Regions from separate parts of the Colwellia sp. MB3u-55 genome, predicted to be linked through region 3. Evidence: predicted binding sites of a transcription regulator. Region 3 holds the regulator's gene; each other region holds the start of a gene.
The links. The regulator LexA, encoded in region 3, represses DNA repair genes until DNA is damaged. The targets are predictions, from matches to a motif close to TACTGTATNNNNATACAGTA.

Region 1 (7,660 bases), on a different contig from region 3:
GTTGTACTGAATAACTGCTAAAATGCTGATTTACATGATAATAACAACAACGAACTCAAGTTTTGCTAACTTAAAGAAATAGCTGACAAAGGTTGTCAAAAGACAAGGTAATAGCATTGGAGTGGTAACTTATACCCTTTATAAACTTCTAAATGATTAGTATCCTAAAGGGATAAAGAAAGCATAAATTTTAAGACGCTTTGTGCCACAGAATTTAATACCTAAAATAATATTAACCTAATGTCCGCTTTGGTATTTTTTAATCAAATTAGAATTTTTGACTTTATAGATTTCTGATGAAATTTAGAACAATTTTATTATCTAACGCTAGGTTGATTTTTATCGGTTCAAATGTAGCTAGATAAGCCAAGGCTAATGTCTTCTTTCGTATCTTTGCTGCCTTAAATTAAAGTGATTTTAGCCCCCAATTTATGACCGCTTATTGACCCTCAGCTGTCCTAATAGTAATGATATCTTAGGTGTATAGTGGCAGGAATTGCCCTTTTCAATATCTAGAAACCGTTTGCTAATAGCTTAGAAAGGTACGTTTTCGTTTGCTTGCACCTAAAGCCCAAAATATTCAAAGAAAGCAGTGTGAATCTAGATTATTAACTCACTCCAATCTGATCCCCTAAGATCATTATACCTGTCGGTCATTTTCTGATGTGACTGGCCACATAATAAACGTGTATCAACTCCTTGCTCACGATAAAGACGTTCAGACAATGATCTGATTTCATGGAAGGTAGCGCGTTCCGTTTCATGTAATCTTGGCATCATCTCTGGCACGCTTAAATGAACGAAAAATAGTATCTGGATGTAAAGGATCACCAACATTATTTTGTGCTCTAGCTGTATTGTGATGAAGCGCGAATAATGAACCTTGGTCAATCAATGCCATTTCAACTACGTCAGTAATTGAAAGCCCAAGTTTTTCTAATTTTAGCTCCATAGGTATTTTTAATAGCTTTCCTGTTTTTAATTGAAATACATGTAAATGGTTATTTTGAATGAATGAGTAGGGTGCATGCTTTACTAGCCCTACAAATGAACCATAGTCTGTTTTAGGGTCTATAAAGTGATTTGGGTTGTTGCGGTAAGCCTTATACTTATCATCCCAATCAAGCCCTTTGTTACGTCGTATTAAAGCAAGATCTGTTCTACGTTGATCAGTTACGAGTGCCAATAAATATGAGCATTTATGAGGCAAGTAAGACTGACTAACAATGATCGAATTAAACTGTTCTAAAGAAAGTCTAGATTTAGTCACCTTGGCTGTTGGATTTTTAACAATAGATGCTGGATTACTGCTACCGTCAACTTCACCCGCTTGAGCTGCTTCGATAAAAACATCAATGTAAACACTACGAACAGCCTGCGCCATCCTTGATTTACCCTGAATAACATAAGTGTCTAAAAATTCTTTAAGTATTTTTGTTGTAACCTTAGCAAGTTCTAATTCTCCATGAACAGAGTTAATCTTACTAATAATATTTTTACGCGTTTGCCATGTTGATGGTTTTAGCAAACCTTTATTAATTTTTTCTAGTTGAATATCTGTGTATTGTTGAAGCCATCTTGATACCTTTATACCGCGATTAAGATCAGGTGGAGTAACTATTTCTAAAATTTGTTGAACTGCAATTTTTGGTAATATGATTGAATTTAACTGGGAACTCAAAGCCCCTGAAATTGAGAAAAAATACGGGGTACCTTGATGTTACAGCTCAGTTTAGTCGTGATGTTTTTGATAATCTGGAAAGCCGTAGATAACTAACGTTTGCGTGTCGGCTTATATTGGGTGGAACAATAACCACGGCTAACATCGGGACTGCGTAGCTTAAGATGCTTAGTTTTTCGGCCTGTCACTCTAGCGCGCCAATTATTGAATGTTTTGCGCTTAATGCTGCTGCGCATGATTTCGATTACCTGAGGCTCGGATACTCCAAATAATTGCTCTATAGCTTCGAATGGTGTGCGGTCTTCCCACGCCATTTCGATGATACGCGATATTTCTTCTTCGCTAAATTGAGTTATTTTTTGTTTAAGATTTATTTTCATACTATCTTTACTTGTTTACATGAGGTTAGGATCAATTACTACTATAAATAGTATAACGGTGCTGCGTTGCAATTACTTGGCTATTTGTATTTTATAAAACATCAAAAGGCAAATCAGTCAATTTTTAAGCGTTTCTCATTCACCATATTCAACAATTCACCTGCTGCAATGGCATCTGACATTGCTCTGTGATGTCGTTGCATATCAATACTGAAATGCTTAGTAAGATTAGCTAATGAATACGACGGCAGCCCTTTGTAGTGTTTACGCATTTCCCTAACGGTACACAATTTTGGTCGTCGAAAGCGACGTTCCAATCGATTAAACTCCTCTTTTATAAAGCCGTAATCAAAATTAACATTGTGAGCAACAAATACACATCCTTTGGTAAATATATCAATATCATCAGCGACCTCAGCAAATAATGGAGCTTTTGCCACCATGTCGTTATCAATACCGGTTAATGAAGTAATATTTTGGGGAATACGCCGCTGAGGATTAATCAATGATTGCCACTGATCGACGACTTCACCCCCAATCATTTTAATAATACCCACCTCAGTAATACGGTGATGTTGGGCTCTACCACCCGTCGTTTCAATATCGATAACGGCATAAGGTTGCATCGGATCGATAGTCCAATTGACATTAGTAATGCGCACATCAAAACCTACACTTTGCAACTTTTGAATGCTTAGCAGCTGATTTCGACGTAATTGGTCACCCTCTGACTTTACTTCTTCAAAGCGAAGCTTCTCATGTTCAATAAGCATTAAATCAGGATAACCATCACTTAGGTTTTTCCAGTCTTGAGTCATCGCTTTTAACAACGACAATAGGGCGTCTAGTTTACTGTGATTAATAAGCACAATAAGGCGTTCTAATATGTTCTTGCGCCACTTGAACACAATGTTACCTTGGCCATAATATTTTACCGCAGCTGAGGACAGTTGTTGAATTAATTTAGCTTTTGTATTTGTACTCGATAAGCGTCTTTCAATTTGTTCTGAAGCAAGCTCATAAAATTGGTTAGTTTTAAGGGATGCGGGCAAACGATCGAACTCGTTGGTTAATCCTAAGCCATCTAGTTCATATATTTCATGCCAGAAATAAAGCCCAAATAAAGCCCGCCATATTTCATTTTCGGTTCGCATTGCTGCACAGCCTCGGCTTTCATAATAGGCCACGACACCGCGTTCAACTGCACCTTTGTGCATTTCGTCAATGAGAATATTTTGGCTATTATTACGCAACATATCGGTTAAAATGCTGGTTCGTTTTTTATGATATTTTCGCGCTAAAAAGTCTTCTGCAAAGGCCAAAAGGTCTTCAGACAGTGGCACTTCAATTATACATTCGAGTTCTGCTTCAACCTCGTCTTTTAGGCCTAGTTTATATCCTTCCCTTACCCATTTTTCTTGCGCAGTGTCAGTATTTATCGTTTTCAATACCAAGCAAGCCTTATTTGCATCTTCTTTTAATAATTCGCAAGCCAGCAAAAATTGGAGTTTTTCATTCAGGTCTTTGGCTCTCGCTCCTATAGGGCTTGGCAAATCATTAAGGTGTTTGAGAATGGCGTCACGCTTGAGTAAGGGTAATTGCGCGTGTATTTCATCTAGTAGTAAATGTATTTCAAAAGCCGACTTAGCACTTCCAATGTCGGCGAATCTGGCCATCACTTGAGCCTGCTCCTTACGCGTTCGCATGACGCCTAAGTCGCGCATAGAAAACTGATTCAATTTAGATTGAAAATTACCAAAGTAAACATAAAGAAAATAGCTAATGTGTGCTTCAAAATTGCCTTGCCAATAGGCACTTGCAACCTTAGTTTTGCAAATTAGATTAGGCTTCGTGCCACTTAAAACAACATCAACCAGTATGGCTTTGGCCTGTGACTTTTTATATACCAATGTCTGGGTGTCACTTGCATAGGACGTGTTAATTTCATCTATAATTTGGATGATTTCATCTTTGGTAAGATGCTCGATAAAGGCAGGAATATTTTTAGATTCAAGAGTCGTAAACCAATATTCTTTCTTTAAGTAATTCAAATTGCCGGATATATTTTCAATCTCTTCATAAGCATAAGATGTTGCTTTGACAAAAATAGACTTACGATTAATAAAACGAACAACAAGGCACTGTTGCGGCTTTGTCAGTGCGTTGAAACGTTGAATAAATTGCGCGTCATCGCTATCTAATAAAGCGTCACATGGGCCTGTCACAAATTTAAGGAATTCATGAAAATGGCTTAAATAGTAATAAGTGGGTAAAGCTCGCAATTTTATGTCCTGGGGTTATGTGCTGTGAGGGTTTGCTTGGTTAGCGCTCTTGTTAAAATAAGCATACTAAAGAACTGTCTGCTTATACAGTGTTTTATTGTGTTTTAGTGCTTTAACTACTTATACGCTCCAAGCTGCAGAGATTAAGCACCCTAAAAAACACTTTAAAAGAAACAAAGACAGTTGGTTAGGTTGTGCTTCGCTTCACATTTTAACCAACTATTTTTTTCCACTTAATGTGGCGTTATGCTACTAAGAAAAGTTTAGTGTTTAAAATTATAGTATTAGTATCAAGTCTATTTCTTGCTTCGTGCGCAACTGTTGCAAATTCAAATAGCCCTATCAACATTTATGGTGTTACACACTCCCTCCACAAAATGGAGATTGGGAGGTTATAGCTGCTTCCGGCTATTAATCATCTCTTGGGAGTAAAGAACTTAATAAAAATGATTCGCATGTTGTAAACGTTTCTATATTTAAACTGCCAAGTTTAGATATAGATAAAAACTCTCAGAATATATTGTTAGTTCAAGTGATCCTCCCCCAATAAAACGGACACCAAAATCTAACTAAAGATGAGGTGTCTTATGCCCAAGTACAATAATCTAAGACGAACCTGGAAGTATTCAAACGACTTTAAAGTTAACGCTATTCAATTAAGTTATGTTGTTGGTGTCTCAATTAAATCAGTCGCCGAAAAACTCGACATACACCCATTTATGCTGTCACGATGGCGAAAAGAATATCGTGGACACGTTTATCAAAAAGTATTGAAACGACATGCGATAACTCATAGCTTGAGCCGAGCGGGAAAATGTACTGATAATGCGCATATGGAGTCATTTTTCCATTCAATGAAGATGGAAGTTATTCGTGGTAATGTATTTGATAGTGATAAAAAACTGCGCGGAATACTTGGCAGTTACATTAACAAATACTACAATGTTTCAGTATGCATTCAGGGATAAGTTATTGCTCGCCAATAGAATATAAAGCCCTGGCAGCGTAAAAAAATGTGTCCGCTTTATTGGGGGAAGATCACTTTTAACCTGAACTTCTTTTCACATTTTAACCAAAAATTAATGCCTCTTAACGTGGCGTTATGCTTTAATTAAAATTATATCGGCACTTGTCTTATGTATCTTGAAAACGGCAATAACTAGACCATGATCTAGACGGGTGAATATGCATGTAAAAAGTGGCCAGTACTGGATATTTGACGGGATGATTCTTATTTATTGTATGTAAAGAAGGTTCTTTTTCGTCTACCTGCACATTATTAGTACTTTTTTGATAAAAATATAAGACACAACGAAGACTCATTAGGGCTTATATTACTTAAACGATCTAGGGGTGGATCTGTTTCACAAATATAAATAAATAAACACCATAAATTATCTGTCGGTTAATTTAAGCTGTATGAGATTAACAAGGCTTAATTCACGACATTACTCGATAAAGTAAACCTCTCGCTAAAATATTAACTCATCCAACTTGTTGTGTGATAAAGAATGGATTGAAACAACATTACTATTTTGTAAACTGATTATAAAATTTTCGAACAGCGATAGGGTACGCTTGTCTTTTTCTGAAAACGTCTGTGTTAGTAATAATTCTTCTATTTCTCTATCTAACAGGCAAGATGTTTCAAACTCTCTTTGAAGTAAATGAAACAACGCTTTTAAAATATCTTTTTGCCAATTATCAAGATAACTTGTCTCCAGTCTTGTTGGATACTTAAATAAGTCGATAACATCTAACTCTATGTTCTCATTAGGCTCAACAGGACACAGTAATAATCGATATTTAAGCAGCTCCTGCAAATTGAGTTGCGATAAATGCTGTTTAATTAATCCACATTTATTCATCAATAAAAATCCCCCACAATCTTCTCTTATAAAAGTAATGCTATTTAAATGTTAGCTCTATTAAATAACAGTTAACATGTTACATCAAACTGGTAGTGAAACTTCAGCTTTCGTGATTCACCACTAAAAGCTAATATTACTCAAGTGACGACTAGCAATGCTAAAGACATGTTTAACGCCATTTCAACAGGTTTAATAAGTGCCCGGTTTGGGTCTTGAGTAAATTGAGCGATACCTAAACCATAATGCGCTATTAAATTTATCTGACTCAAGACAAAAATTCCCTTTACTGATAACGACAGCGACGAAAGGGGACAGTGAAAAGTCCCGAGCGGTTACCAATATGACAAAGCTATAAACGTAAAACCTTGACGCGGATGAACAGCAAAAAAATAAAGAAATTCCTGAGAGTGCATGTGTTAATATTGACGGCGAATGTCACCATACCATCGACCCAAAATCAGTACTCCTTTGATATAACCAACTAAAATAAAGTCTGCTGTAACCAGAGAGAAGTATAGTTCAGGTGAGGATCGTACCGTTGTGCTTGTGTTTGTATATTAAACTTTCGATCTCTAGGGTCATTGCCTACACCTGCAATGTACAACCAATTGCCATAATTACTATGCACATCATAATCGACTAATAAAGATTCAAAATAAGCGGCACCGATTCGCCAATCCAAAGTTAATTCTTTAGCAAAAAAAGACGCTACGTTTTGTCGGCCACGATTACTCATAAAACCTGTTTTATTGAGTTCAAGCATATTGGCATTAATAAAAGCTTCTCTTGTCTCTCCTGAAATCCATTGTTGTATGCGTTTTTTATCAGTCGACCATTCATAATCTTTATCTAGAATACCACCAATTTTAAACAGGTTATCACCATGTTTAATCGAAATATATTTAAAAAAGTCTCGCCAAATTAATTCAAATATCAGCCAGTAGGTGCTTTCGTTTTTTTCTACGTCTTGTTCATATTTCATTAATTCAAAATAGATGGTACGCGGTGAAATACTACCATTAGCTAACCAAGCAGATAATTTAGAACTATAATCTATACCGACAAGCCCGTTTCTGGTTGTTTTATAGCGAGAGATATTTTTAGTGTTCCAAAAATAATCTTGAACACGAGCAAGCCCTTGCTGCTCTCCACCCTTAAAAGGAAAAGCGCTTCGAGAGTCAATGGCAAAATCCTCAAAGCCTAGGTCCTGCAGCGTAGGAATACAATTAACATCGGTACCAGAGTCAGTTTTAGAAATAATACTAGGAGTAGTATCAAAAAGAAGGTTGGTCGGTGACAATAAACCTAATAATGCTAAAGGTCTAACCGTTGCAGATTTCTCACACAGTTTCCTAAATTGAGTGAAGACCTTAGGAATACCTTGCCATGTAAACGGAATGTCATCGGGATGAAAAAGGAATTGATCGTAAGATTCAACCAAATTTA
Region 2 (7,660 bases), on a different contig from region 3:
CAATTAATTAATGATATTGTTGCTTATCCTCAATTTATTCCCAATTGTGGTGACAGTAAGATAATTTCTCAGCAAGGTAATGAAGTTACCGCTGCTTTGATGGTTTCGAAGGGGGTTCTAAAAAAATGGTTTACCACCAAGAATACCTTGATTGGTAATAATAAAGTGCAACTCGATTTAGTTGACGGTCCTTTTAAAAAGTTGACAGGTTACTGGCAACTAACTGAATTATCTGAAGAAGCTTGTAAGATTAGTTTACATTTAGAGTATGAGTTTTCGAGTAAAGTATTCGATTTGGCATTTGGCCGTGTTTTTACAAGTTTGACCAATAATATGGTACAAGCTTTTACACAAAGAGCTAAAGAGGTTTATCATTCTAATGGTTGATAGCATAGAGATAGAGCAAGAACTTGCTCAACGTAAAATACAAATAGAAGTTGTTTATGGACTACCCGATAGACAAAAGCTATTAACGCTTTTAGTCGATGAAGGCACCTTGTTAGAGCAAGGTATTATTGCTTCAGGCATTTTATCTGATTTTGAAGAAATAGACTTAACCGTAAACAATGTCGGTATTTGGAATCGCGCCGCTAAATTAACGGATACTTTACGAGATTTAGACCGTATTGAAATATATCGACCTTTAATTGCTGACCCAAAAGAGGTTAGAAAGCGCCGAGCTGAAAAAGCAAAAGATGAAGGACGTGCCGATAAAGTTACCGGTGGTCGTGTAGACCCGCGTCGAAATAAAGCCAGCTAAAAAGCATCGTAAAATTTAAAGTAAAAAAAACGGCTATTAAGGCCGTTTTTTATGGGGCTAAAATATTTTTTAGTTAACCATAGGAACGTAAAAGTTGTCACCTAAGACAAAGTCACCTTCTGCGCTGGCTAATAATTCATTATCAAAATAGAGGATAAATTTCTTCTTAACGTTAAACTCTTCACTTCGACCTGATTTTAATAAGTAAACATAGTGCAATGTATCATTGCCAAAGGCATCGTTAACAACAGGGCTGCCAAGTACAAATTTTACTTGTTCTTTAGTCATGCCAATTTGAAGCTTGTCGATATCTTTTTGTTCTAAAAAGTTTCCCTGAGGAATGTCAAAACGATAGACCCAGCTTGAGCAGGCAGAAAGAGATAGGGCAATAGTAATGGCTAAAATGCGAAATAACATGTTTTTTCATTTATCCTAATAAGTTCGAATGGGGATGATAACTAAGCCCGCGAAGAGATACAAAACTATTTTCAATTTATTTTGCACCTTTGTGCCTCAACTCGGTTTATTTACTTAACGTTAAAATTAATTTATTAACCGGCAAGTAACTCTTGAGCATTAGCCAAGCTGTTATCTGTTATTTTATTCCCCGCTAATAAGCGAGCAATTTCTTGGACTCTGCCATTAGCACTTAGTTCCGTTACTTTTGTTTCTGTAAACTCGCCATCGGTTAATTTACTGACAAATAACTGTTGATGCCCTTTGCAAGCGACCTGTGGTAAATGTGTTACACAAATAACTTGGGTGTTTTGGGCTAATTCTTGTAGCTTGCTACCGACCATTGCCGCTGTTGGGCCACTGATACCGACATCAACTTCATCAAATATTAAGGTCGGTGTGATCACCTTGTCCGCCAAAATAACCTGCATGGCTAAACTAATACGTGATAATTCGCCACCAGAAGCAACTTTGTTCATTGCTTCTAATTTTTGACCTGGGTTAAGGCTAATAAGAAAGTTTATTTCATCAAGGCCAAACGGTGATAAAGCTTCAACATTAACTTGCTGTACCGATACGTCAAATATGCCGTTGTTCATATTGAGCTCTTTCATGCTCAGCGTGATTTTTTTACTGAGTTTTTTAGCCGACTTTACTCTTGATGTTGATAACGCCTGAGCAGATTGTTGGTAATGTACCTTAGCTTTTTCAATGTCTATGTATGCTGTATCTAGTCTTGAACCGTCTGAATTTATGACATGTAAGGCTTGTTTTATCTCTAAGTGTAACGTTGGCAAATGCTCGGGTGCCACTTGATGTTTCTTAGCGAGTTGAATAGCGAGCGAGTAGCGGTCTTCAATCATTTGATAAGCTTCTGGGTCGAGTTCAAGCTTGTCGTAGTAGTGCTTTAGCTCATCATTAGCATCTTCAACAAGAATAAGTGCTTCGCTCAAGGTGTTAGCAATATTTGCTAACTTAGGATCCATATGAACTAAATCATTCAATTGTTCGCAGTTGTTTCTTAGGCTGTCTGAAATATTATGATTTTCGTTTTCAGACAAAGTTTGCAATGCTTTTAAAGTGCCGGTCAATAATGACTGACCGTTACTATGACGCTTGTAATCACTTTCTAGAATTTGAAATTCACCCGTTTGTAGTGAAAATTCGTCTAGCTCGGTCACTTGGTATTGTAATAATTGCAGTTTTGCTTCGCGTTGTTCTTTACTTTCTTGTAACTGTTTTAGTTCTGTATTGAGATTTCGCCATTGCTGATAGTAATATTGAACGTCGTCTAATAAGTGCTGATGATCGGCATACTCATCAAGTATTTTTCGCTGTTGTGCCGGCTTAACAATGAGTTGGTGATCGTGTTGGCCATGAATACTTATTAAAAATTGTGCAATATCTTTAAGTTGGGCAAGCGGAACTTGGCTACCGTTAATGTAGGCCTTTGAGCGTCCTTCAGCTGATATTACTCGGCGTAAAATACATTCACAATCTAACTCAGCATCGTGTTCGTCTGTTAGGGAGAGGCCATTTTTTTTAAGCCATTTTTGTGCGGAAATGTTTTTGTTAATATCAAAGGTTGCGGCTAACTCTGCTTTTTTAGTATTGGGTCTTACAACATTAGTGAGCGCTCTATCGCCTAAACATAAACCTAAGGCATCAATAGCTATTGATTTACCCGCACCTGTTTCTCCGGTGATGGTTGTCATACCTTTGCGCCAATCTATATCTAGGGAGCGCACAATGGCGAAGTTTTGAATGTTAAGATGTAAAAGCATGAGGAACCAATTCACTGTATAAATATGTATACCTGTTAATTTATACAGTAAAGTGGTTTTGTGCAAGTGTTAATCGAATAAAAATTCAACAGCTTGAATTTGTTAAAAATTAATAAAGCTTATTGCCCCAACTTAATTTATTACGCAGTACATTAAAGTAGTCATGGTCTAGAGGATGAACTAATCTCAGCGTATATTCACTTTTTCTGATAATAACTTCATCACCTGGTAATACCGCTAAAATAACATGGCCATCACAACTTACTTGTAAGTTTTCATAGTTCTCATTGGCGAGTAATAATTTTATTTCACTATTGCCGTCGACGACTATGGGTCTACTGGTCAGGGTGTGTGGAAACATCGGCACCAACGATAAGGCATTTAAATTGGGTGTTAAAATTGGACCACCTGCCGACATTGAATAGGCGGTTGAGCCAGTAGGTGTTGACACGATTAAGCCGTCAGAGCGTTGGCTGAACATAAAGCTACCATCAATGTAAACTTCAAATTCAATCATGCTGGCTACTTTTCCTGCGTGTAGCACTGCTTCATTGACCGCACTGTTAGAGCTTTTCAATTTTCCGTGGCGATAAACTTCTGCCTCAATAATAAAACGTTGCTCAGCGCGCGACTCGCCACGTAAAATTTTCTCAAGTGGTTCAATTAATTCATCGGGCGATAAATCGGTAAGAAAGCCTAAGTTCCCTCTGTTTACACCAATAACACCGATATCAAAACATGATAGAACCCTTGCGGCACCTAACATATAACCATCACCGCCCACGACTATAGCCAGGTCAGCTTGTTCACCAATTTCTACTACGGTACCAATCGTTAGATTATCGATATCGATTGATGGGCCAACTGAGCTTTCAATTAATACCTGATAGCCTTGACTGGTAAGGAATTGATAGAGCGCTGTTATTGTTGCGCTGGCTCCTTCGTGATTTGGTTTGCCTATTAAACCTATAGTGTTATAAATTTTGCTCATGTCTACGCAGTAAGTTGTTTGTATCTTAGGATTAATAATAGTTTCGCTGTATTTTCATGGCTTGTAAAGTTGACTTTTTTATAAATTATTTACTGAGTAGCATTTTGATTAAATTTCCGCTTCAGCGAGATTTGAAAGATTTAGGGCTAAGGTATTAATTGAAGAGAATAGTTCTTCATTGTCAAAACTAATAACCTAGGCTGTAGGCCTTTTAAAATATAACTTTTGACGTTTTTTGGCGATTAGATACCTGCAGGTAATTGCTTTTCTATAGAGTGACTTTATACAAAAAAATGATATTTTTCCTCAAAACACTGACAAGCGCTCAGTAACAACAAACTTAATTAAATTGGTATTTAAGCTTGAATCGTAGCAAGAAGTCCCCATAATTAGCGTTATCAGATTTATATAACCTTTATATTGTTAAATATATTATTAGTTTATTTTGGAGCTTTCATGACTAATGAGTCAACAGAAAACAAAAATACAGCTGAAGCATCAACAGAAGCTTTAACGCCCGAAGAAATTATGGCGCAAGAAATTATCGACCAAGCTGAAGAGCAAGTCGAAGTTCAACATATTCATGCCCATGAAGTGATTAGTGCCGAGCAAGAAAAGATTAACGAACTTGAGTTAAGCCTTTCTTCAGCGCAAACCACTATTGCAGATCAAAAAGACTCTGTAGTTCGTGCTAAAGCCGAAGTTGATAATATTCGCCGCCGTAGTGCACAAGACGTCGATAAAGCACGTAAATTTGCTTTAGAAAAATTCGCTGCTGAAATGTTAGTGTCAGTAGACAATTTAGAACGTGCTTTACAGAATATAGATAAAGAAGATGAAAACAATACCGGCATTATTGAAGGTCTTGAATTAACCCTACAAGGTTTAATTGCTTCGTTAGAAAAATTTGGCGTTAAAGGAGTTGATCCACAAGACCAACCTTTTAATCCTGAATTACATCAAGCTATGTCTATGCAAGAAGTTCCAGGCGTTGCGCCAAACACCGTTATTGCTGTGATGCAAAAAGGTTATGAACTCAATGGCCGTTTAATTCGTCCAGCGATGGTAATGGTTTCTAAATCTGCTCCGGTAGTTGATACCACAGCATAAAAAATATCATTAAAAAAAGCGGTAAGAAGTTTCTATAAAACTTCTTACCGCTTTTTTGTTTTTAGCAGGCAAATAAGTTTTATTAGGGTGTTTTATCGCTATCGGTGAGAAACAACAAAAAAATCTTCACAAATAGCTAAATAATGAAATAAATTTACTTTTTTTCTTGAAAATTAGTTGAAAAGGATTTTACTGCCCCCACTATTTGTTTCATCAACAGGTTTATTAAAAAATCTTACTTTAATAAGCTTTATTTTAATTAGTATTCGGAGATCCTCAAGATGGGCAAAATAATCGGTATTGACCTAGGGACAACAAACTCTTGTGTTGCTGTACTAGATGGCGGCAAAGCACGTGTAATTGAAAATGCAGAAGGCGATCGTACAACTCCTTCAATTATTGCATACACAGAAGATGGCGAAACGTTAGTAGGTCAACCTGCTAAACGCCAATCTGTTACAAACCCAAAAAATACATTATACGCCATTAAGCGTTTAATTGGTCGTCGCTTTGAAGACGAAGAAGTTCAGCGTGATATTAAAATTATGCCATTTGGTATTGTTAAAGCTGACAACGGCGATGCTTGGGTTACAACACGTGATAAGAACGTTGCGCCACCACAAGTTTCAGCTGAAGTTTTAAAGAAAATGAAAAAAACTGCTGAAGACTTTTTAGGCGAAGCAGTAACAGAAGCAGTAATTACAGTTCCTGCTTACTTCAATGATTCACAACGCCAAGCAACTAAAGATGCGGGTCGTATTGCTGGTCTTGAAGTTAAACGTATTATCAATGAGCCAACTGCTGCTGCTCTTGCTTACGGCATGGACAAGCAAGAAGGCGATAAAGTTATTGCTGTTTACGACTTAGGTGGTGGTACTTTCGATATTTCAATTATTGAAATTGATGAAGTTGAAGGCGAGCACACGTTTGAAGTATTAGCGACCAACGGTGATACTCACTTAGGTGGTGAAGATTTTGATAACCGTTTAATCAACTATCTTGTTGCTGAATTTAAGAAAGACCAAGGTATGGATTTAACGACTGATCCTCTTGCAATGCAGCGTTTGAAAGAAGCAGCAGAAAAAGCTAAATGTGAGCTTTCTTCAGCACAACAAACAGATGTTAACTTACCTTACATCACAGCTGACGGCAGCGGCCCTAAGCATATGAACATTAAAGTAACGCGTGCTAAATTAGAGTCTTTAGTTGAAGACATGGTTAAAGCAACGTTAATACCATTAGCACAAGCGCTTAAAGACGCAGACTTATCAGTAAGTGATATCAATGATGTTATCTTAGTTGGTGGTCAGTCACGCATGCCAATGGTACAAAAAGCAGTAACAGAATTTTTCGGTAAAGAACCTCGTAAAGATGTTAACCCTGATGAAGCCGTTGCCGCAGGTGCAGCAATACAAGCAGGTGTTCTTTCTGGTGATGTAACTGACGTACTTTTATTAGACGTTACGCCATTATCATTAGGTATCGAAACAATGGGCGGCGTGATGACGAAAGTTATCGATAAAAACACCACTATCCCAACTAAACAGTCACAAACCTTTTCTACAGCTGACGATAATCAAGCTGCGGTAACGGTTCATGTTGTTCAAGGTGAGCGTAAGCAAGCGTCTGCAAACAAATCTTTAGGTCAATTTAACCTTGAAGGTATCGATGCAGCACCACGTGGAACACCACAGATTGAAGTAACTTTCGATATTGATGCTGATGGTATTTTACACGTAACAGCTAAAGATAAGAACACAGGTAAAGAACAGAAGATTACCATTAAAGCTTCTTCTGGTTTATCTGATGAAGAAGTAGAACAAATGGTACGTGACGCAGAAGCTAACGCTGATGAAGATGCTAAGTTTGAAGAATTAGTTAAAGCACGTAACCAAGCTGACGGTCTAGTTCATACCACTCGCAAGCAAATTGTAGAAGCGGGCGATGACTTACCAAGCGAAGACAAAGAAAAAATTGAAACAGCATTAACTGAACTTGAAACTGAGATCAAAGGCGACGATAAAGAAGCGATTGAAGCTAAATCTCAAGCCGTTATCGAAGCATCAGCTAAGTTAATGGAAATTGCTCAAGCGAAAGCCGGTGCTCAAGAAGGCGCTCCTGAATCAGACGGCGCTGCGCCAGCTGATGACGATGTTGTTGACGCTGAATTTGAAGAAGTTAAAGAAGACAAATAGTCTTCAATAACGGAAAATATATAAGCGCTGGTTTAAAAACCAGCGCTTCTTACGTTAAAAATCGTTATAAAATGCCATTGAAAATAGCTAACTATTTATAATGTCATTTTACTTAATTAATATCTAAAATTTCAACACCAGTTAAAAGAAGTCACTATGTCAAAACGCGATTATTATGAAGTGCTAGAAGTATCAAAAGATGCGTCTGAGCGTGATATCAAAAAAGCCTACAAACGTTTAGCGATGAAGCTTCATCCTGACCGTAATGCCGGTGATAAAGACAAAGAAGAGCTATTTAAAGAAGTTAAAGAAGCTTATGAAATTCTAAATGACGACCAAAAACGTGCTGCATTTGATCAGTACG
Region 3 (7,660 bases):
AAACCAGATGATTCAGCGTTAGCTGAAACGTTGGCGTTATTTAGTGAAAATATGGCGTCTTTTTTAACGCCGCTGGTGAATGCGTTACAAAGTAATAAAAATGTCGATTTGGCGATGATTGATACTTTAAAAACACTGAACCTGACTACTGAAAAATCAGTAAAAAGTTCTGAGACACATATTCAAAAAATTAGTCGAGAACTCGCTTCAGAAAAAAAAAGTAGCGATGAGCTTTTTGCGGACGAGACCTAGCTAACATCGGCTATGCTAAACGAGAAAATAGTTGCCAGTAGTAAAGATAAACTAAGAAGATGCCTTGTTAGCTTTAGACAAACGAAAACATGTTGGTTTGTTAATAACGATGCGTTTTTGGGAGTTATCTCAGTTTGAAGCACTGCGCAGAAATTAATATTTATTGCCAAACCGAGAGCACATAACGTTATACTCCCTATACACGTATGACTGAATGCTAATGGTAGATGTTTAAAGTTATTAGCCCTTTTTAAATGATACTAAAACCGTGCTTTAAAAAATATTATCTCACTTGTTTTCAAAAGTGAATAAAGCGTCAATAATGAACGTTCAACATAAAAATGATGGAGCGCAGCTATGAATGAAAAAATTACAGCACTTAAGTCAGAATTAGCACTCCTTAAGGAACAATTTGCTAGAAAAATTACTGATGCAGAAATTCGTTTAAAAAATATGATTGAACAAGAAAGCCTAGATACTTCGGTTGAACGTGGCTATAAAATTCAAGCTTCTTTTGAAGAGCCCGTAGATTCTTTATCTAATGGTGAATGTGTAATTTTACTGCATGGGCTTGCACGTTCCGCTAACTCGATGAAAGCTATTGAAAAACGATTGTTAGCAGAAGGTTATTTTGTGATAAATATCAACTACCCTTCTAGGGATTATTCGATAGAAGAGTTGGCTGAAAAAGTGATTTCTAAAGCGCTATTAATTTGTGAAAATCGTCAAGTTAACTTTGTTACCCATTCAATGGGCGGTATATTAGTTCGCCAATATTTAAGTATGCACAAAATACCTAATTTACATAAAGTCGTGATGCTGGGCCCACCAAATAATGGCAGTGAAGTCGTTGATAAACTTAAAAATACACCTGGCTTTAGTTTTATAAATGGTGATGCGGGTATGCAATTAGGTACTGGCGAATTCAGTGTCCCTAGTAACCTTGGCAATGCTAATTTTGATTTGGGTGTTATTGCCGGTAATCAAAGTATTAATTGGATATTATCAACACTTATTCCTGATAAAGATGATGGTAAAGTTTCGGTTGCTAGTACCAAACTTGATGGTATGAATGATCACATTGAAATGGAAACGACCCATCCATTTATGATGAAAAACGAAAAAGTTATCGAACAAGTTATCCATTATCTAAAATCAGGGAGTTTTCAAAAATAATTCGGCTAGAAAACTTGCCTTTACTAATGACCTGTATATACTCACAGTAACAACTGTGTAAATTTACAGGCCCCCTATGCTAAATGAAATCAGCGAATTACGCCCTCTAACGAACCGACAACAACAAGTTTTTGATCTGATCAAAGACAAGATAAGCGATACGGGCATGCCACCAACGCGTGCTGAAATAGCCAAGTTTTTTGGCTTTAAATCAGCAAATGCAGCCGAGGAACATTTAAAAGCTTTGGCTAAAAAAGGCTATATAGAAATGTTACCAGGTACTTCTCGCGGCATTCGGTTGACTGAGAAGTTAATGGAAGAAGCCGGTTTACCGTTAATCGGCAGAGTTGCTGCAGGTGAACCTATTTTAGCTGCAGAGCATGTTGAAGATCATTATAAAGTAGACGGTAATTTGTTTCATCCAGCCGCTGATTACTTATTGAGAGTTAATGGCGAAAGCATGAAAAACATTGGCATACTTGATGGTGACTTGTTAGCAGTTCATCAAACGACCGATGTACAAAATGGCCAAGTAATTGTTGCTCGTGTCGAAGAAAATGTTACGGTTAAACGTTATAAAAGAGAAGGTAATATCGTTTACTTACATGCTGAAAATGATGATTTCTCTCCTATAAAAGTTGATTTGTCTGACCAAGAGTTTAATATTGAAGGGTTAGCTGTTGGCGTTATTCGCTCGGCAGACTGGATGTAATTAAGTTAATCTTTTTAATAAACTTAGTGGTAACGAACTAAGTCAATTTATCTAACAAATACGCTATTAAATAAGTCAAACCGATCCGTTAACTTTAGTCTATAACATAGGCTAAAGTTTGCTTTTATACCCTTTCGTATTCTTTTCATGCAAACCTTCCTCTTTCCTAAGAATAATTTTCATTCTAAACCCCATTCAAACAACTTTATCTTTTTCTGATTAAAAAATAACCACTATCAATTTTTGTAATACGCGTAGTTATACTTAGCTGTTTATTTTTAATACTACGGCTACAGCCCTTTGTTATTAGGCATTATTTTATATTAGAGTTGATACTCTATTGTTTTTATTGGTTTTTATTTTAAAATAGCTCGATTTTTAAATTGACCCAGATCAACTTTTAAGTAATTCTAGTTTGGAATGTGTACAAATATAAATATAAGGCGATGTTTTCGACGCTAACTGGTTGATAACAAAATCGCTAAGAAAATAATAAAAATCCGTACTAAAGGATGTGTTTTGTCCTAGGTATCAAGTTTTAAACTTTTATAGGGTGAAGGAGATGTCGTGTGAAAAGACGTAACCTAGGTTGGCTGTTGTTGGGGAGTGTTCTTTCCAGTTCAGCTTGGGCAGATATGCAATTAAATCTGACCAAGGGTGTAACAGAAGTAAGTAGAGATGTTTATGATCTACATATGCTCGCAATGTATATATGTGTAGCAATCGGTGTGGTTGTTTTTGGTGCTATGTTTTGGTCAATGGTTTTCCACCGAAAATCCAAAGGGGCTAAATCAGCAGATTTTCATGAAAGTACAAAAGTAGAGATTCTCTGGACAGCAATTCCCATTGTCATTCTTATCGCTATGGCTGTACCAGCAACGAAAACACTGATCGAAATGGAAAATAACGACGATTCTGACGTTACCATTCAGATCACAGGTTCTCAGTGGAAGTGGCATTATAAATATTTTGATCAAGATATTGAGTTCTACTCCGTTTTATCTACGCCAAGACCACAGTATGAGACACAAGAAGGTAAACACCTTAGTGTTGATGCCGGCGACAAAGTCAAAGGTGAAAATTATTTACTCGAAGTTGATAAACACCTTGTCATTCCAGTTAATAAGAAAGTAAGATTTTTAATCACTTCTGACGATGTTATTCATGCCTGGTGGGTACCTGCTTTTGCAGTAAAGCAAGATGCTATCCCAGGATTTATTAATGAAGCATGGACAAAAGTTGACGAGCCTGGGCTATACCGAGGTCAGTGTGCTGAGCTTTGTGGTAAAGATCACGGTTTTATGCCTATTGTTGTCGAAGTAAAGTCTGAAGCTGATTATGCTCTTTGGCTCGATGAGCAACACGAATTTAATGCGCAAGCTGCTGCTGCTGAGAAAGCGTCTCTTAACGCTTCCGCATCAATGGATGAACTGATGACTTTGGGTGAAACTACCTATGTTGCCTACTGTGCTGCCTGTCATCAAGTTTCTGGTGCTGGTCTACCTCCAGCATTTCCTGCACTTAAAGGAAGCTCTGTTGCTACGGGTAGTATTGCTGCGCATATTGATATTGTACTCAATGGTAAAGCGGGTTCAGGTATGCAAGCTTATGATAAGCAGTTAAGTATGAAGCAAATTGCTGCAGTTGTGACCTATGAGCGTAATGCTTGGGGTAACAATACCGGCGATGTCGTACAAGCCGCTGATGTTAAAAGTTTTGCTAATGATTCAGGCAATGACACAGAAACACCGGTAAAAGTCGCTGAAGTGGTTGTTGAAGAAGCCCCAGCAGAAGATCTAACTAGAGTGTATAGCGAAGATGAATTGATGGTTATGGGTGAGCAAGTTTACATGAAAGCTTGTGCTGCTTGTCATCAAGTTTCTGGTGCGGGTTTACCTCCGGCATTTCCTGCACTAAAAGATAGTGTAATTGCACTGGGTGACATTGCTGTGCATATAGACATGGTTATTAATGGCAGTAAGAAAAACCCTGCTATGGCTGCTTTTGGTAGCCAGTTAACTAAAACCGAAATAGCGGCTGTTGTTACTTATGAGCGTAATGCTTGGGGCAATAACACCGGTGATTTAGTACAACCTGCAGCCGTTGATGCTGCTAGTGCGAAGTAGGGGGATATAAAATGACTACAGACGTTATAGAACAAGAATCGCACGACGATCATCATGATGACCATAAAATGAAAGGCATCAAGCGTTGGTTGTACACGACAAATCATAAAGATATAGGTACGTTATATCTATGGTTTGCTTTTATTATGCTATTAACCGGCGGCGCTTTAGCTATGGTTATTCGAGCCGAGTTATTCCAACCCGGTTTGCAAATAGTAGAGCCTGATTTTTTCAATCAGCTAACTACTGTACATGGTTTGATCATGGTGTTTGGTGCAATTATGCCGGCCTTTACGGGGTTTGCAAACTGGATGATACCTATGATGATTGGTGCGCCAGATATGGCTTTACCACGTATGAATAACTGGAGCTTCTGGATTCTACCTTTTGCTTTTGGGATTCTTTTGTCTACATTCTTTATGGAGTCAGGTGCGCCTAACTTTGGTTGGACATTCTACGCACCACTTTCTACAACCTATTCAAATGGTAGTACGGCATTTTTTGTTTTTGCTGTTCATATTATGGGTATCTCATCAATAATGGGTGCCATTAATATTGTTGTTACTATTATGAATATGCGTGCGCCGGGTATGACTTACATGAAAATGCCATTGTTTGTTTGGACATTTTTTATTACCGCCTACTTATTGATTGCGGTAATGCCGGTGCTCGCTGGTGTGGTAACTATGTTGTTAACTGACACTTATTTTGGCACGAGTTTCTTTGATGCCGCTGGTGGCGGTGACCCGGTATTGTTCCAGCATCTTTTCTGGTTCTTCGGGCATCCTGAAGTTTACATCATGATCTTACCTGCTTTTGGCATTGTTTCGACAATTATACCAGCGTTTGCTCGTAAAAAGTTATTTGGCTACAGCTCAATGGTTTATGCAACGGCATCGATTGCTGTGTTGTCATTTATTGTTTGGGCACATCACATGTTCACGACAGGTATGCCGTTATTTGGTGAACTGTTCTTCATGTATTGCACCATGTTAATTGCCGTACCTACGGGTGTTAAAGTGTTCAACTGGGTCGCAACTATGTGGCGTGGTTCAATGAGTTTTGAAACACCAATGCTATTTTCTATCGCATTTGTCATCTTATTTACTATAGGCGGGTTTTCAGGCTTGATGTTGGCATTAACGCCTGTCGATTTTCAATACCATGATACCTACTTTGTTGTTGCCCATTTTCATTATGTGTTGGTTACAGGTTCATTATTCTCGATTTATGCTGGTGCATACTTCTGGTTACCAAAATGGACAGGTCATATGTATAACGAGTCATTAGCTAAATGGCATTTTTGGTGTTCACTGATTTCAGTTAATTTACTATTCTTCCCTATGCACTTTTTAGGATTAGCGGGCATGCCTCGTCGTATCCCAGATTATGCGTTGCAGTTTGCTGATTTCAACAAGTGGGTGAGTATTGGTGGTTTTGCCTTTGGCCTTTCGCAACTAATATTCTTAGCGGTAGTCATTAAGTGTATTAGAGGTGGAGAGAAAGCAGCGGCTAAGCCTTGGGATGGCGCTGAAGGTTTAGAGTGGACTGTTGCAAGTCCTGCTCCGTACCATACATTTTCAACACCACCAAAAATTGATTAAGTTAATAAAATATGAATAAAGGTGACGAATTGCAAAATTCAAATAACAAAGATAGTGCTGCTATAACGAAAAACAATCAAGTGATAAAAAAGCTGGTTATGATTGTTTTTGGTATGTTTGCTTTTGGTTTTGCACTTGTCCCTTTATATGATGTGTTTTGTGATATTACTGGTTTGAATGGAAAAACGTCAACCACTGCCGCCGCTGTCTATAATGTTGATCAGATTGACACAAAAAGAATTGTAACGGTGCAGTTTATTAGTCGAACCGCTCAAGGTATACCTTGGCAGTTTGAACCTATGGTCCGTGAAATAAAAGTTCATCCCGGTGAAATGAAACTTGTTAAATTTTATGCAAAAAATGAATCCACCCGCGATATTATTGGCCAAGCAGTTCCGTCAGTATCGCCCGGTTTAGCGGCAGCGTATTTTCAAAAAATTGAATGTTTTTGTTTTACGCAGCAACCGCTACAAGCGAATGAAGAGGTAGAGATGGCGTTACAGTTTTATGTTGACCCAGAATTACCTGAAGATATTTCAACGCTAACGTTGTCGTACACTTTGTATGACGTGACCGGAAAAGTGGAATCGTAGCAATTTATACTGTTCACTTAGCGTGTAACAGTATTTGTTTAGGGGAATAATAATGACAACAAAAGAATATGAAAGTTATTACGTACCATCACAAAGTCATTGGCCAATTGTTGGCGCAGTGGCACTTTTTTTAATTGCTATTGGCGCCGGAAACTATGTTTCTACGTTAAATAGTGGCGAAGGTGGCATTGGCGGTTATATATTGCTTGCCGGCATTTGTTTAGTTATATACATGCTCTATGGTTGGTTCAGTAATGTTATAAACGAATCGATGGCGGGTAAGTATAGCCATCAAATGGATAACTCATTTCGTCAAGGGATGAGCTGGTTTATTTTTTCTGAAGTGATGTTTTTTGCAGCATTCTTTGGTGCCTTATTTTATGCCCGCACGTTATCGGTACCTTGGTTGGGCGGTGCAGATAATAATGCCATGACCGGTGCTGTTTTATGGCCTGAGTTTGTCGCAAGTTGGCCGTTATTAGTCACACCAGATGGAACCGAAACAACGCAAATGGGCTGGTATGGCCTACCGTTAATTAATACTATTTTGTTATTAACTTCTTCAATTACTGCCCATTTAGCACACTCAGCCTTAGAAAAAGATAATCGTAAAATGCTGAAAATATGGTTAGGTTTTACCATATTGTTAGGTGTTGTCTTTTTATTCTTGCAAGTTGTCGAGTACATGCACGGCTATTCAGAAGAAATGAAATTGTACTTAACCAGTGGTATCTATGGTTCAACTTTCTACTTACTGACCGGCTTTCATGGTATGCACGTTACCTTAGGTACCATCATGCTTATTGTGGTGTTTTTAAGAGTGTTGAAAGGCCACTTTACCCCAACCAATGCTTTTGCTTTTGAAGCGACAAGCTGGTATTGGCATTTTGTTGATGTGGTTTGGGTGATACTATTTGTTTTTGTTTATATTGTATAAACAATTACTGATATAAAAGTTTAAAAAATGTTGTAGGTGGAGCTAGCTTCACCTACCTTTTATTTTTAAGCGAGTCGATTAGAACGGTCGTGGGTGTGGTGTAATAACGCCTGTTAAAATAGCGACTAACATAAGTATAATAATGAAGGCTGAAATCATCACACGTCGGCCAATAAATTTTGACATTGACGGTTTACTTGGGTCATTTTTGTTTAAGACAAAAAGTGCCTGAAACAGGCTAAATACCATGAAGACTAAGC
Region 4 (7,660 bases), on a different contig from region 3:
ATTTTCAGCTTTAGTCAACGATGCTTGCGCTTGTGCTAACTCACCCAAGATAATAAAACAGTGAACCTGTTGCTTATATAATTCGGCATTATAATCAATCAAGCCATTTAATGTTAGGGCATGATTAATAACATTGATAGCTTTAACACAATCGCCTTTTTCGGCCAGTGTCATACCTAAACCGTAAGCTGAAAAAAAAGAAATTTCAGTGTTAGGGGTATAGGCAATTTTTTCTTGATAAAGCTCGAAGTAGCGAATTGCCAAATCATATTTTTGCCAATATCGATAAGTTACAGCAATGCCATAAATAGCCTCTGAAATATGAGCTGGATAATTTAAACGTTCATAAGTATTTAATGCTTTTTGGTAATATTCTATCGATTTTTCATAATCGTCCATATAGCCATAAATAGCACCGTAGGTTTCATTGATAACAGCAATTAGAAAGTGTTCTTTTAGCGAATAAGCGTCTAAGTAAGCTTCTTGCATTTCATTCAATGATAGCTCAAAGAGCTCAGTTATACTTTTTGTAAAAGCAAGCTCTTGTTTAGCAAGAATAAAAAGGTAAGTTAAATTATTTTTTTTTGCTATAGACATAGCCTTTCGTAGAATAATTACAGAATCTGCATACTGAGCATGACGACGATAAATTATCCCCTGATAAATATAAAGGTGACTTTGAATTATTAATGGAGTTTTGTTGTCAATAAGCGTTTTGGCTAGTGCGACGGTCTTATTAAAGTCTTCATAAAAATAGAGTAAATTTTCTGCTTGAGCTTTACGTAACAACCACCAAGATTGTTGTAGCTTTGGCATAGTTGAAAAAGATTTTTCTGCGTTTAATAATTGTTGATAAGACTGTAGAGGTTGTTGTCGTATTTCTTCATCCATATTCAATAAGCGACTTAGCTCATCGGTTTGTTCTGCGGCTAATTGGCCACTACTATTTGCCTGTGATTGACTACAGGACAAAAAAAATATAATAACAACAACCGAAAAAAACCGATAAAAATCAAATTTCATTACACATCCGTAATTAATGATCTTGTTAATTAATGTAAGTATTTTAACCTTAACATAGACCTTTTTTTAAAACGAGTTAAAGCCATAAAATTGTATCATCAGCAATATATTAACCAATATTAATCCTCGTAAAGCGCTTTAAAAGCCGCCACTTTAAAACCTTGCAGATATTCTTCGCCTATCTTTATTACCGGTACGGATCTAAAGTTTGCTCTGCGAAACTCTTTTTGTCCCGCGGCTGTTTTCACATTACATAAACGATAAGCAATGTTGTTTTTATCTAAGTACGCTTTCGCCGTGTCACAATGAGGGCAGTTACTCATACTATATAAGACAATTTTCTTCATGCTAAGTTTCCTTGGTTATTTATTCGCTGCATGACCTCCAACAAATAAATGTTAAATGGGTGTCCATAATACACACTATAATGCACAGAATTAATACACAGAATTATTTTACGGCTGTTTGTCTAGTTTACAGGAACTTACCTTGAAAAACGCTGACACTTGCAGAAAATTAAATTAAATTATCTGCTAGGTAATCGTCAGAAAAATAGAATAACACCGCTTAATTGTAATGACACACAACTACTATAAGATAACTCGTAACCAATAATCCAAATAACCATCACTTAGTGTTAGAAGCAGATAAATATTTCGGTTATTATTAAAAAACAGGCAAAATGTTAACAAATAAAAAGAGTCATCATCATGCAAGATAACCCAGTAAATATCAGTTCCACTATAGTAAAAACTTTTGTTTGGAGTAGAAATATTCGTTTATTTCATTGGTTGAATGTCTTGTCAGTACTTTTGCTTATTGTTATTGGTAGCGTTATTTATTTTGGTAAAGACCTAGGTATCTCAACAGAAGGTAAAATACTGCTTAAAACAATACATGTATGTGTGGGCTATGTTTTTGCTGCAAATTTAATTTTTAGAATTATTCTTGGTTTTATTGGTAAAGGTTATGAACGCTGGGGACAAACACTGCCTTTTAACAAAGTATTTAAACAAGAACTAGCCGATTTCAAAAAAGATAAAAATAAGACCTTTAAAGGTCATAGTCCACTGGGTAAACTTATGGTTGGCGCTTTAATGTTAAGTCTTTCTATTCAAATGATTTCAGGTTTAGTGATTGCGGGTACTGACATTTATTATCCTCCTTTTGGGCAGTATTTTGCTAGCAACATAGCTCAAGATAAAAGCCAAGTATCCTTAATTAAGCCTTACAGTAAAGAAAATGTTGATGCAGATGCTTATAAAGAAATGCGTAATGTAAGAAAGCCTTTTATAACTGCTCACGTTTACAGCTTTTACTTTTTGTTGCTGTTGATCCCACTACATATTTTAGCGGTATTTTTTGCTGAGCGACGTGAAAAACATTCTATTGTTTCTTCAATGATCCACGGCTTTAAATATTTACCTAAAGACAAGTAAAACTACTTTTATCCTACCGCTGTGATAATGACCTACTCACCACATAGTGAATAAGTGGGTCGCCTCCTAACTAAACCTAGTTACGGATGAAACAATTTGACTATAACTGAGAATAAGCACTGTATAAAAAACCAGTTATTGTGCTAAACTTATTCTAATGGTTAGTATTGAACCCTTGGAAATTCTATTGAAACTATATATTGCCGAAAAGCCAAGTTTAGGACGTGCCATTGCGGCAGCTTTACCCAAACCCCATAAAAGTCAACAAGGCTATATAGCGCTCGGCAATGGTGATATCGTGAGTTGGTGTATTGGTCATATTCTTGAGCAAGCCGATCCAGAAGTTTACAACGATGACTTTAAAAAGTGGCGAATGGAGCATTTGCCTATTATTCCCGAGCAATGGCAACTGACCCCAAAAGCTCAAACACGTTCACAACTTAATGTCTTACGAAAATTGGTAAAAAATGCCAGTGAAATTATTCACGCTGGTGATCCCGACAGAGAAGGTCAATTATTAGTTGATGAAGTAATTGATTTCTTAAAAGTGTCTAAGACAAAAAAACAGCAAGTAAAACGTTTATTGATCAGCGATTTAAATTTACCGGCAGTAAAAAGGTCACTTAACGCATTAAAAAGTAACCAAGATTTTATGCCTTTATCTGTATCAGCGCTGGCTCGTTCACGTGCTGATTGGTTATACGGTATTAACCTTACCCGCGCCTATACTTTGCAAGGACAAAAAGTAGGCTTTAATGGTGTGCTTTCTGTAGGGCGAGTACAGACGCCCTTGTTAGGTTTAGTGGTTGAGAAAGATCGCCAAATCGCAGACTTTGTTCCCCATGATTATTTCGATGTTTATGCCGATATTATCACTCCTGGCGGTGAAAAATTCATCGCAAAATGGCAGCCGAGTCAAGCTTGTACTTCCTATATGGATGAAAATAAAAAAATAATTAATAAAGCACTCGCAGAAAACGTTGTTAGTCGTATCACAGATAAGCCCGCTATAGTGACCTTGCTTACCGAACAAGACAAAAAGCAATTTGCCGCACTGCCCTACAATTTGTCAGCATTACAGATTGATGCCGCGAAGCTGTTTTCAATGAATGCAAAACTAGTACTGGATGTTTGTCAGGCATTATATGAAAAGTATAAATTAATCACCTATCCCAGATCAGACTCTAGATACTTGCCGGTAGAACATCATCAACAAGCCAAAGCTATTATACAAATTTTAGCAGAGTCAAAGGACAAGTATGCCGAGTTTGCCAAAAATGCCAACTGCACGGTTAAAGGTAAGGCGTGGAATAACAGTAAAGTAAGTGCTCACCATGCGATTATTCCTACAGAGAAGTCAGCCAATAATATTTCTCTTAACTCTTTTGAAAAAAACATTTATCAGCTCATTGTTCGCCAATATCTAGCACAATTTTACCCGCCTTATTGTTACCAACAAACACAAGTAGAATTAGAGATAGCGCAAGGTAAATTCACCGTTAATGCTAAAGTTCCACAGCAACTTGGTTGGAAAATCATGTTCCAATCAAGCAAAACAAAAAAAACGCCCCAAACAAGTAATGACCAAGCATCTTTTACAGAGCAATTATTGCCAAAATTAACCCAAGGCGAAATACTGCATTGCCAACAAGGTTTAATTGCTGAAAAAGTGACACAAGCACCAACCCCTTACAACGATGCAACACTGCTCGGCGCCATGACAGGTATTGCCCGTTTTGTACAAAATTCCGAGATTAAAAAGATCCTCAAAGAAACTGATGGCTTGGGTACCGAGGCGACACGTGCAGGAATTATTGATCTACTTTTTAAACGAGGGTTTTTACAACGTATTGGTAAAAATATAACGGCTACAGATATTGGCACTTCACTAATTAACGCTTTACCTAAAATAGCAACTACGCCTGATATGACCGCACAGTGGGAAGCAACACTTAATGATATTAGTGAGCGGAGAAGTAACTATCAAAATTTTATTACGCCGTTGACTGCAACGCTAAAAAGTATGGTCATTCAAGCTGAACAACAGTCTTTTGAGCAATTACCCAAAGTGCCTTTTAAGCGAAAATCAAAAAGAAAGACGCGCTTTAAAAAGGCAGGGTAATATTTTACTGATGATTGACTCTACTCAGTACTTGAAAAAGAATGTCACGAGGTGCCATCCAAAAAGTATATAAAAGAGATTAGTTAAGGATACCAGTTAATATTAATACCGCTATAACAGCTAGACATAACAACAGAGTCCGCTTTGCCAACCTCACTAATAAACAAGGTTCAGCAGTACAGTCATCAGGGTCAACCATAAAATCTTCAGACTTTTGCGCAACACTAATTAATATTTGGTTGGGCTGCTTGTTGATATCAAATAAATTTTCTAACCATACCGGCATGGCTTTTGAGAAGTGTCCTACCAGCATATAACCAAAAGCAACCATGCGTACTGGCAACCAGTCGACCCAAAAGAGCATATCTTTCAATAACTGAGATTCATTTTTTTCGATAGAATCTGTTGTTTTAACCTCATTATTTACTTCAACATCGGCTTCATCAACCTCAGCGTTAGCTTTTTCTTGCTTGTCTGAACATTCTTCTGCAAGCACTTCAGGACATTCATTCATGGTCACTAGTAGACGATAAAATAATGCACCAGCAGGTCCAAAGACAACGAATAAAATCATAATAGCAATAAAATATCGGTAATTTAACCATACTAATAATTGACCAAAACTCATTGGTGCGCTGCAGGTATCTTGTTGCAGTTGGCTATGATGCAATTCACATGTTGTCGGCTCGCCTCGAAAAGCCGACAATAAATAAGCTTTGTAGCTCTGCCGCGTTTTCGTACAACCAAAACAAACAATCAAAATCAAGGTTGAAAAGATTAAATAGAGTAAGCCATCATCAACGAGCTCGAGCAATAAGTCACAAACAACAACGGGGATGGCAATAAAGATAAGCTGTGAGACAATTGACAGTTTGGCTAAATGCATTAATTTAGTGCGTTTAAATAGATCAACATAAGCATGAAAATAGGTTTGAAATTGCCACGCTGTCGTCGACAAGTAACGCTCTGCCGCCAAGGCAATAAGTAAGCTAATAAGACTCATATAGTTTTCCTAATTTATTATCCACTTGTAGAATGAGTATATCGCCGTGGCCATTCAAACACTCTGATATCTGCATTTTCATTGGTAACGAGTATATACCCTTTGCTATTGAATTAACTAGACTTTAAACAATCATGAAAATGTTGCCAATTAAAAGCATCACCTGGATCTGTCTTTCTCCCTGGCGCAATATCACTATGCCCAGCTATATTACTTTTAATGTCGGGATAACATTGTTGCAATGCTTGGGTTAATTGCGCCAAAGTATGATATTGCGCTGCTTCATAAGGAATATCATCAGCGCCTTCAAGCTCAATACCAATAGAAAAATCATTACATTTATCAAGTCCTTGATAGGAGGATACACCAGCATGCCAAGCTTTATCATCAAATGAAACGTATTGAATAATATGCCCTACTCTGGTTATTAGACAATGAGCAGAAACTTTTAGCTGGGCAATTTCTTCAAAATAACAATGTGCTTTACTATCTAACTTTCCTAAAAAAAAATCAGTAATATAGCCACCACCAAACTGATTTGGCGGTAATGAGATATTATGTACCACCAATAAATGAACCGTATCATTTTTATCTCGCACACTAAAATGTGGTGATTTTTGTTGTTCTTCATTCACAAGCCAGCCACTGATAATAGGCATATTATTATTTTGCTTGGCGGACAATTTATTTTTTAAGTCTTTCGTCATACAATAGCGTTAATATTTAATTTCAAAATTTGTGAACAGAGTATGACTGAATTTGATTCGACAAACAAAATGGGAAAAATATTTATTTGGTTAGCGTGGTTAATTGCGTTGGCATTAATGGTGTTTTTTTTTCAAGATGTACTTGATAAGCAATGGGATCCTAACAAAGATCCGCAGATGAGTTTAAATGCACAGGGTAAAGCGGAAGTAACGTTACAACAAAACCGCCAAGGTCATTATGTAGCACATGGTGAAATAAATGAGATGCCTGTGGTTTTTTTACTCGATACTGGAGCAACACAAGTGTCGATTCCCGCTTGTATAGCAGAGCAATTGCAGCTCAAGGGAAACAGACCGTCACTTGTTAATACGGCCAATGGCACTACCACTGTTTATCAAACTGAATTACAACAGCTCAGTATTGGTAATATTTATTTGTATGATGTTAGCGCCCACATCAATCCCAGCATGCAGTCTAATGAAATTCTATTGGGCATGAGTGCATTAAAAAGGGTAGAATTCAGCCAGATAGGTAAGAAACTTATTTTACGCGAGCAATGATCTACCTGCTGTGATTTACTGGCGATAAACGCCCCACTAAAAACTCACTTAATTATTTACCAACAAGAGAATAAAATTCAATGCTTTCTGTGCAACTACAACACGATATTAAAAAAACAGTAACTTGGGCATTATGTGAAGATTTAGGTGTTGATAACGCCGACGCATTAAAAAATAGCCAAGATATTACAGCTGAGCTAATTCCACTGAAAAATATAGCGGTTGCTAATATCATTACCCGTGAAGATTGTATTATTTGTGGTGTGGCTTGGGTTAACGAAGTTTTTGCCCAGCTCGATGTGATACATAAGACAAAAACGGATATTACTTGGTTTGTTAACGACGGCGAAAGTGTCAAAGCCAATAGCACTTTATTTGAATTATCTGGAAACGCACGTGTTCTTCTTACTGGCGAACGATGTGCTTTAAATTTTTTACAATCCCTTTCAGGAACCGCAACATTAACTAGTCGCTATGTTAAAGAATTATCGGCGAGTAACACTAAGTTACTTGATACCCGAAAAACAGTGCCTGGTTTACGCAGTGCGCAAAAGTATGCGGTAACATGTGGCGGCGGTGTTAATCATCGTATTGGTTTATTTGATGCTTTTTTAATTAAAGAAAATCATATTGCCGCCTGTGGTGGCATCGAGAAGTCGATTCAAACGGCTCGAAAAAACCATCCAAATAAAACGGTTGAAGTTGAAGTTGAAAATATCGCAGAACTCACTCAAGCATTAAAGGCTGGCAGCGATATTATTATGCTTGATAACTTTAGTCATGAAATGATTGAGCAAGCGGTTAT

Region 1: H4J66_RS09610 (exonuclease domain-containing protein) is a predicted target of LexA. The motif match lies at 4,416-4,435, and genes of this name have one in related genera.
Region 2: recN (DNA repair protein RecN) is a predicted target of LexA. The motif match lies at 3,031-3,050, and genes of this name have one in related genera.
Region 4: H4J66_RS17740 (DNA topoisomerase III) is a predicted target of LexA. The motif match lies at 2,580-2,599, and genes of this name have one in related genera.

What each region holds. Positions count from the first base shown of each region.
Region 1 covers NZ_JACGUS010000113.1:2,261-9,920, forward strand. The annotation lists gene H4J66_RS20005 (hypothetical protein) at 761-1,681, opposite strand; gene H4J66_RS09605 (TIGR03643 family protein) at 1,774-2,061, opposite strand; gene H4J66_RS09610 (exonuclease domain-containing protein) at 2,175-4,343, opposite strand; partial or broken gene H4J66_RS20795 (hypothetical protein) at 4,931-5,038, shown strand; partial or broken gene H4J66_RS20800 (IS3 family transposase) at 5,084-5,352, shown strand; gene H4J66_RS09620 (hypothetical protein) at 5,816-6,211, opposite strand; gene H4J66_RS20365 (hypothetical protein) at 6,352-6,483, opposite strand; gene H4J66_RS09625 (DASH family cryptochrome) at 6,696-7,660, opposite strand, start outside.
Region 2 covers NZ_JACGUS010000121.1:15,513-23,172, forward strand. The annotation lists gene H4J66_RS16105 (SRPBCC family protein) at 1-387, shown strand, start outside; gene H4J66_RS16110 (RnfH family protein) at 380-760, shown strand; gene H4J66_RS16115 (outer membrane protein assembly factor BamE) at 830-1,177, opposite strand; gene recN (DNA repair protein RecN) at 1,312-3,000, opposite strand; gene nadK (NAD(+) kinase) at 3,110-3,991, opposite strand; gene grpE (nucleotide exchange factor GrpE) at 4,448-5,101, shown strand; gene dnaK (molecular chaperone DnaK) at 5,383-7,296, shown strand; gene dnaJ (molecular chaperone DnaJ) at 7,453-7,660, shown strand, end outside.
Region 3 covers NZ_JACGUS010000116.1:164,066-171,725, forward strand. The annotation lists gene H4J66_RS12710 (DNA repair ATPase) at 1-252, shown strand, start outside; gene H4J66_RS12715 (alpha/beta fold hydrolase) at 610-1,428, shown strand; gene lexA (transcriptional repressor LexA) at 1,505-2,140, shown strand; gene coxB (cytochrome c oxidase subunit II) at 2,710-4,266, shown strand; gene ctaD (cytochrome c oxidase subunit I) at 4,278-5,870, shown strand; gene H4J66_RS12735 (cytochrome c oxidase assembly protein) at 5,882-6,463, shown strand; gene H4J66_RS12740 (cytochrome c oxidase subunit 3) at 6,516-7,400, shown strand; gene H4J66_RS12745 (DUF2909 domain-containing protein) at 7,479-7,660, opposite strand, start outside.
Region 4 covers NZ_JACGUS010000122.1:346,511-354,170, forward strand. The annotation lists gene H4J66_RS17725 (tetratricopeptide repeat-containing diguanylate cyclase) at 1-1,023, opposite strand, end outside; gene H4J66_RS17730 (glutaredoxin family protein) at 1,143-1,370, opposite strand; gene H4J66_RS17735 (cytochrome b/b6 domain-containing protein) at 1,734-2,462, shown strand; gene H4J66_RS17740 (DNA topoisomerase III) at 2,650-4,584, shown strand; gene ampE (beta-lactamase regulator AmpE) at 4,664-5,587, opposite strand; gene ampD (1,6-anhydro-N-acetylmuramyl-L-alanine amidase AmpD) at 5,701-6,294, opposite strand; gene H4J66_RS17755 (TIGR02281 family clan AA aspartic protease) at 6,337-6,855, shown strand; gene nadC (carboxylating nicotinate-nucleotide diphosphorylase) at 6,945-7,660, shown strand, end outside.